2 regions of the Vibrio sp. 811 genome follow, and region 2 is predicted to be linked to the other one. Evidence: riboswitches for the same ligand, from Rfam matches in the RefSeq annotation. Region 2 holds a riboswitch; the other holds the start of a gene.
What was found. A riboswitch is a leader RNA that binds a small molecule or an ion and turns the genes downstream of it on or off. The one in region 2 is predicted to bind lysine.
Positions count from the first base shown of each region.

Region 1: another riboswitch for lysine. It lies ahead of tet(35) (tetracycline efflux Na+/H+ antiporter family transporter Tet(35)); the one in region 2 lies ahead of lysC (lysine-sensitive aspartokinase 3).

Region 1 is NZ_JAWOUB010000002.1:484,463-488,593, reverse strand. It holds gene R7Q46_RS06005 (inosine/guanosine kinase) at 1-882, shown strand, start outside; gene R7Q46_RS06000 (H-NS family nucleoid-associated regulatory protein) at 1,010-1,417, opposite strand; lysine riboswitch at 2,000-2,182, shown strand; gene tet(35) (tetracycline efflux Na+/H+ antiporter family transporter Tet(35)) at 2,292-3,893, shown strand.
Region 2 is NZ_JAWOUB010000017.1:90,219-94,349, reverse strand. It holds gene metH (methionine synthase) at 1-282, shown strand, start outside; gene lysC (lysine-sensitive aspartokinase 3) at 369-1,721, opposite strand; lysine riboswitch at 1,823-2,001, opposite strand; gene R7Q46_RS20095 (pyridoxal-phosphate-dependent aminotransferase family protein) at 2,222-3,343, shown strand; gene R7Q46_RS20090 (PglL family O-oligosaccharyltransferase) at 3,403-4,131, opposite strand, start outside.

The sequences.
Region 1 (4,131 bases), on a different contig from region 2:
CTACAAGGTGTAGATGGTGCAATTGGCCGTTGTTTTGCTCTTATCACAGAAGACGGTGAACGTACTTTTGCTATCAGCGAAGGGCAAATGAACCAACTCCATCCTGATAGCATTCCAGAGAAAATCTTTAAAAATGCATCAGCACTTGTACTGACGTCATATCTAGTACGTTGCAAAGACGGCGACCCAATGCCGGAAGCAACAATGAAAGCAATTGAGTACGCGAAAAAGAATGATGTGCCTGTTGTTCTGACTTTAGGCACAAAGTTTGTTATTCAAGATGACCCTAAATATTGGCAAGAATTCATTCGAGATAACGTTTCAGTCGTTGCGATGAATGAAGATGAAGCAGAAGCACTGACGGGGGAATCTGATCCACTTGCTGCGTCTGATAAAACATTGGAGTGGGCTGATCTAGTATTGTGCACGGCGGGTCCTGTAGGTCTATTTATGGCTGGGTATACGGAGGATAGCGCGAAGCGCGAAACTTCTTTGCCATTACTTCCAGGGTCAATTGCTGAATTTAATCGTTATGAATTCAGTCGTCCGGCGAAAAAAGACTCATGCGAGACGCCAATAAAAGTGTACTCGCATATCTCGCCATATATGGGTGGTCCAGAAAAAATTAAGAATACAAATGGCGCAGGTGATGCTGCGTTATCTGCTGTTCTTCATGATATGGCAGCAAATAAATACCATAAAGAAAATGTGCCTAATTCAAGCAAGCACAGTAACGAGTATTTAACTTACTCTTCTTTTTCTCAAGTCTGCAAATACGCAAACCGTGCGAGCTACGAAGTTCTCGTGCAACATTCACCACGATTGTCGCGCGGACTTCCTGAGCGAGAAGATAGCCTAGAAGAAGCATACTGGGAACGTTAATACGAAGCGGTTTAATTAACTATTCTGTAACTAAAGTAAAAGGCGCATTAAGAAATGTGCCTTTTTTATTTGTAATGGTTTAAATAAAAAAGGCTCCCTATGGGAGCCTTTTAAAAATAGCACGGATCTAGATTAGGAACTCATCCAGAGATTTACCTGCATCAAGTTGCTCTTGAATCGCCGAAGGTGTACGACCTTGGCCAGTCCAAGTTTTCTCATTACCGTTTGAATCTGTGTATTTGTATTTAGCAGGGCGAGGTGCGCGCTTCGCTTTGCCTTTCGTCTTAGTTTCGCCAGATAGCGCAGTAATAAGTGCTTCCACGTCAATACCGTCTTGAGCGATTTTCTCAGCAATCTCTGCAAGCTTAGCTTCTTGCTCTGCTTGTGCTGCGCGTTCTGCTTCTTCTGCTTCACGACGCTCATCTACGACAGTAGTGAGTTTATCTAGAGCTTCTTCCAATTGTTCTAGAGTCAGCTCACGAGAAAATGCACGAAGGCTACGGATATTTAGAAGGGTTTTAGTCAGCTCTGACATAACGATTCCTATTAAAAGGTTAATGTGTTGGGCACTTTTTATCGTTACGATTAAATAATGCCAATCTATAAATAAACAAAGAGTCCTTATATTTAACTTTATCTTTTCCTTATGTGCAAATGCTAAATCAAGATTTTGTTTAAATTTGACTATTTTTTAAAGCAATTAATATTATTACACTCGAAATAAATCATTATTAGATGAGAACTAAAATCAACAATCATTATTGTATAGAGAGAGCGACAGCTTGGTTTTTTATAAAAAAATTTGAGTTATTACTTAAAAATATGAAGCATCCATCTTTAATGGTGTGTCATATATCCTTAATTTATTGATATAAGATAAACCATGATATTTCTAAGGTAGTAATAATGTTTCATAAATAACATGATTGATGTGATTTCAGTTGCACAAAACTTATGGAAGTAGGCAAGGTTTATAAATTATCTCAGTCATTATTTATTTGTTTAATTTAGTTTGATGTGTTGCATTGACTCTCATCATAAGTACAATGGCTGCCACCTGATGCAATATTGCAGACAATTTGTTGTTAATTTGTACAGTTAGTGGTTAATTGTTTGTTGTTGCCGTAGAGGCGCGGTCTCGAAGAGTAGCTATTATTGGGGTGATGCCAATGAATAATAGTGGAAGGCGAAGATTGCCGAAGTAAGTAACTCATCAAAGTTACTTGCTGGGGTTGTATCTGAAAGGAACAACACTGCCATAGTATATATTCACATTAAACTATGGAGCGCTACTGTAGGGTTGGGTGGAGTGTTCGCTTCCCTGTCGCTAAGTTCAACATGAGCACGTATCGTATGCTACGTGACTTGTCTGCAGTAGATCTCTAGCCAAACTTTGGTTTTTGAAGATCATGAATTTAATAGATTTTTCTAGTTCTCCTGTTTCATTATTGCCACCTATTGTCGCTTTGACTTTGGCGATTTTGACTCGACGTGTATTAGTTTCCTTGGGTGTAGGTATCGTGCTAGGTGCGGTGCTACTTAATAGCTGGTCTATCAGCGACACCGCAGGTTACGTCAGTTCTCAAGTTTCTTCTGTCTTTATTGAAGATGGCGGAATTAACACTTGGAACATGAGCATTGTTGGTTTCCTAATCTTATTAGGTATGACAACAGCTTTATTAACGCTTTCTGGCGGTACTCGTGCTTTTGCTGAATGGGCACAATCTCGAGTGAAGAGTAAACGCGGCTCCAAACTTCTTGCCGCCTTTTTAGGCGTATTCATTTTTGTCGATGATTACTTTAATAGCCTTGCTGTTGGTGCGATCTCTCGCCCAGTAACCGATCGCTTTTATGTGTCTCGCGCTAAGCTTGCGTACATTCTAGACTCAACCGCTGCTCCAATGTGTGTAATTATGCCTGCTTCTAGCTGGGGTGCTTACATTATTACTATTATTGGCGGGATCTTAGTCTCACATGGGATCACAGAGTATTCGGCTCTTGGCGCATATGTTCGTCTTATCCCAATGAACTTCTACGCCGTTTTCGCGCTGCTAATGGTGTTCGCTGTTGCGTGGTTTGGTCTTGATATTGGTAAAATGCGTGAGCATGAGATCTCTGCATCGCAAGGTCGTGGCTTTGATAAAGACAAAGAAAATGACTCGCAAGAAGCGCATGACCTAAATGAAGAGCTAGATATCCGTGAAAGTGAAAAGGGTAAAGTGTCAGATTTGATACTTCCTATCGTGACGCTGATTATCGCGACTATCGCTTCAATGCTTTACACGGGTGGCCAAGCATTGGCTGCTGATGGTAAGGAGTTTGCGCTTCTTGGTGCTTTTGAAAATACAGATGTAGGTACATCACTAATCTACGGTAGCTTGCTTGGCTTAGCAGTTGCACTGTTTACTGTTGTGAAGCAAGGTCTACCAATGGCTGAGATCGCACGTACACTTTGGATTGGTGCTAAGTCTATGTTTGGTGCGATTCTAATCTTAGTATTTGCCTGGACCATTGGCTCTGTTATCGGTGATATGAAGACTGGTACTTACCTTTCGACAATGGCGCAGGGAAATATCAACCCTCATTGGCTCCCAGTTATCTTATTCTTGTTGTCTGGCCTGATGGCGTTCTCAACAGGTACTTCATGGGGTACGTTCGGCATCATGCTTCCAATCGCCGGAGACATGGCTGGTGCAACAGACGTAGCGCTAATGCTACCGATGTTGAGTGCGGTTTTAGCTGGTGCGGTATTCGGTGACCATTGTTCACCAATCTCAGATACGACTATCTTGTCATCGACGGGTGCACGTTGTAACCACATTGATCACGTATCAACACAGCTACCTTATGCATTATCAGTCGCGCTTGTTTCATGCGTCGGCTTTATTGCCCTTGGTATGACTGCTTCAATTGCGTTCTCGTTCATTGCAGCGTCGATAACATTCGTTATCGTTTGCGCTATTTTGTCATGGCTTTCAAAGTCTAAAATAGCGTCTTGCCAGAGTGCGTAAGTTGTTTTGAATAGATTCGTTACAGAGGGAAGCTCCGCTAATTTAGCGGAGCTTTTTTTAACGCGACTTAGGTGAGGGGGGCAATCGCGTTTTTGGGGATAAAAGTCTCGTGTTAAGAGCGAATTGTTTGTGTACCGAGCTCTCCTTGATGGGCTGTAATGGAAAAGCAATCCATCTTCTTCTTAGTTCTAAGCAAAGACTATGCCCATTTTAAGCTTTTGATTTTTAATACAGAAAA
Region 2 (4,131 bases):
GGTATTCGCCCTGCACCAGGTTATCCAGCGTGCCCTGAGCATACTGAAAAAGGACCGCTTTGGGAGCTACTTAATGTGGAAGAGAATATTGGCATGACTCTAACCTCCAGCTATGCAATGTATCCGGGCGCGTCAGTCTCTGGTTGGTATTTCTCTCATCCTGACTCACGTTACTTTGCGATCGCACAGATCCAAGAAGATCAGCTAGAGAGTTACGCCGATCGTAAGGGGTGGGATAGGATCGAGGCTGAAAAATGGTTAGGGCCAAACATTAACGGTTAAATTGATGTTTACCTCGTCCAAATGTAACAACTAATGAAACAACAAAGGGCTGCAGATACGCAGCTCTTTGTTTTATTGAGTTGAACTTACTTCTCAAACAACTCGGTGTGGAGTTTTTGTATGGCTTGTTTCGATACCGATTCATGGAGCAAGAAGCATAAGTTGTGAGGGCTAGCGCCATAACAAATCATGCGTAGGTTAAAGTCTTCTAGCGTGCCAAAAACCTGTTTCGCGTAGCCTTTACTCTCACTCATGTTGTTACCAATGAGAGCAACGAGGCATAGGTCATGTTCAACTTCTACCTTACATAGCTCTTCTAACTCTTCTCGTACAGCTTGCGGCAGCTGCGGCGCGCCGCCGGATGTATCGGTTTGATCAAGTGTTAACGATACACTGATTTCAGATGTTGTGATCAAATCGACAGATATCTTATGCTTTGCAAGGATCTCAAAAACCTTCGCTAAGAATCCGTATGCGTGGAACATATTGGCGCTGCGTAGCGTTACCATGGTTTGGTTACAACGCAAAGCTAGCGCACGGAATAACGGTGAGCTTTCGACTTGGTGGCGAATCCAAGTTCCCCCTTTTTCAGGCTCTTTCGATGACCCTACAAATACCGGAATGTCGTGGCGTAATGCGGGTACTAGCGTAGAAGGGTGAAGGATTTTAGCGCCAAAGTTAGCCATTTCTGAAGCTTCACTAAAGCTGATCTCGGGAATTGGTGAGGCTTTTGGTGCAATTCGCGGGTCTGTTGTGTAGATACCCGGAACATCAGTCCAGATTTCTAGCCCTGCCGCTTTAACGCTCTCAGCAATTAAGGCGGCGCTGTAATCGCTGCCCCCTCGACCTAATGTTGTTGTATTACCGGCTTCGTCAGATCCTATGAAGCCTTGAGTAACAACAACGGATTGTTGGCAAAGTGGTACGAGTTTATCTTGCGCAAGCGTCGAAATTGCTTCAATGTTTGGCTCCGCGCGACCAAAGTTGTCATCAGTACGCAGCACATCGCGGATATCAAAGCGCACAGCTTGAATGCCTCGCTCACACATTAACTGAGTTAGAATATGCGTCGACATGAGTTCGCCACATGCGACTAAATGATCGGTTAACTTCGCACTAGCTTGGATAGATGCAGCCTCGGCCAGGCTGGTTACGGTATCTAATATGCCATACACCTCGGCAGCAGTTTTCGTGCTGTCTTCGAGCTGAGTTAAAATGGCGTCATGAATGTTGGCCAGATTTTGCAGCAGCTCAGTACGGTGCGTTTGATCCTGAACACCGTTGGCGAGTTCTACCAATAGGTTGGTGACGCCAGAGCAAGCGCTGCTCACGACCAGGCGAGTATTTGGATTGTTTTCGATAATGGTGGCGCAACGACTCATTGCCTCAAAGTTGGCAACACTGGTTCCACCGAATTTAGCTACGTTAAATGCGCTCACTGCGTTCTCCCACGACTTCCTAAAAAATTGTACATCCAATGTTTAGTGAGAAAAGGAACAGAGCAAAAAGAGAGGTATTTAGAATGCTATTTGAAAAATTTACCCTCAGAAGCCCTTCATCAGACTGCGCTGATGACAGTTGATGGGATTCAGCCCAATTCAACCGACAAGTCAAATCCTGCAACTTTGACTTACCTCGGCACTACTCCCCCTCAATGATTGGTGTTGGAATTGCGGTTCCACAAATCATCTACCTGGGTAGCGCTCCTCTTCTACATAAAGCTCAAACATTGAACGGTTTTGAGGCCTTAATGTCAATCAATATTTCAACCTTTATGGTGTTTTTTATTAACGATTTTGTGACACTGGTTTGACCTCTATACTTACGGCTAATTGCTGATAGAGGAAAAATCTATTAGGGTGAAGAACCCTACACCTGAGCCATGTTATTGAATAGAACTTTTAGAATGCTCAGGATAAAAGATAATCAAGGAGCTGACATGTCGATCCAAAGCTTTATTCCACCTCACCGTATTTTAATGGGACCTGGTCCTTCTGATATTTATCCTCAAGTGTTACAAGCACTAAGCCGTCCTACTGTAGGTCACCTTGACCCTCTGTTTATCGGTATGATGGATGAGCTCAAGCAGCTATTGAAGTATGCCTTTCAAACTGACAATGAATTCACTATTGCGGTTTCAGCGCCAGGTAGTGCAGGGATGGAAACCTGCTTTGTAAACTTGATCGAGAAAGGCGACAAAGTGATCGTCTGCCGTAACGGTGTATTTGGTGAACGCATGCGCGAAAATGTCGTCCGTGCTGGTGGCGAAGTTGTTATCGTCGATGATGAGTGGGGGACGCCTGTTTCCATTGATAAAGTCGAGCAAGCACTCGAACAGCACCCAGATACAAAAATTCTTGCTTTTGTGCATGCGGAAACCTCAACTGGTGCAGTCAGTGATGCTCAAGCATTGGGTAAGCTGGCGAAACAGCATAATGCATTATCTATTGTTGATGCGGTGACATCGCTTGGTGGTGTGCCGTTAAAAGTGGATGAATGGCAACTGGATGCGGTTTACTCTGGTAGTCAAAAATGTTTGTCATGTGTACCTGGACTCTCACCAGTGACGTTTTCTCCTGCCGCGATTGAAAAGATTCAAGCAAGAACAACACCAGTACAGAGTTGGTTCCTCGATCAGAGTTTAGTTTTGGGGTATTGGAGTGGAGAAGGCAAGCGTAGTTACCATCATACGGCGCCAGTTAATAGCTTGTATGCGCTTCATGAAGCTTTATTGATACTGAAAAATGAAGGATTAGAAAACGCTTGGGCTCGTCACCAACTGATGCATGAAAAACTCAAAAATGGCTTACAAAAGTTAGGCTTTGAATTTGTTGTGGACGAAGCCCATCGGTTGCCACAATTAAATGCGATTTACGTGCCTGAAGGAATTGATGAAGCAAAAGTTCGTGCTCACTTGCTAGAAACCTATAACCTAGAAATTGGTGCAGGCCTTGGGGCATTAGCTGGTAAAGCGTGGCGTATTGGCTTAATGGGTTACGGCGCTCGATCTGAAAACGTTGCGCTGTGCTTAAAAGCGTTAGAAGAGTCACTCACTGAATAAAATCATACAGCAATGAGATAAAGAAAAGCGAAGGTCATCCCTTCGCTTTTTGGTATTTATTACTCAGCTCCTGAAGTGGGGGCTGGTGAGGCAGAGATTGCTTGAGAAGGTGGTTGGTAATTGACGTCACTGAAATCAATCTTCGGGAACAAAAACTGCGCTTCAGCTCTAATTTGCTCCGCTTTACTTGAGTCATCTAAGCCTTGGTAGGCCAAAATCAAATTATTATAAAATGCAGGGCGAGGCTTATCTTTGATGATTTTTAGCGACCAATCGATATAAGGCTTGATCAAGGTTGCGTCTTGTTGGTACAGCCCAAGGTTTAAAAAAGTGCTATAGACATCCCAATCAAACCTGTCTTTCCAAACTACAGGGTTACTGACTTGATTCAGAATATCAGGGTTAGTTGGTCTAGTGGTCTCAAACTTCGTCAATACATAATTCGTATGTAATGCGCTTACCATGTAAAACGTAAACGCAACGGGAAGTACCAAACTAAAAACACGCAGCAAGCTTTTGGTCACATTACTAAAGCCGACTTGTCGATAACGAGAGACGCGCTGATCGACCCAGTACAGTAGGATAACGAAGATCAACCAATGCACGAGAGAGTGGTAGAAAGGGTATTCCAGTTGTGAGTGCAATACGATAGGTATAAACAAGGCCAGCAACGCAAGACGAGTTCCGCGTTTGGCTTGATAGATTCGATACAGTACTAGTGCCATCGCTAAGAAGATGCCGAGTATTGGCAGCAAGCCACCTTCTACTCCCCAGTAAAGTAGCTCATT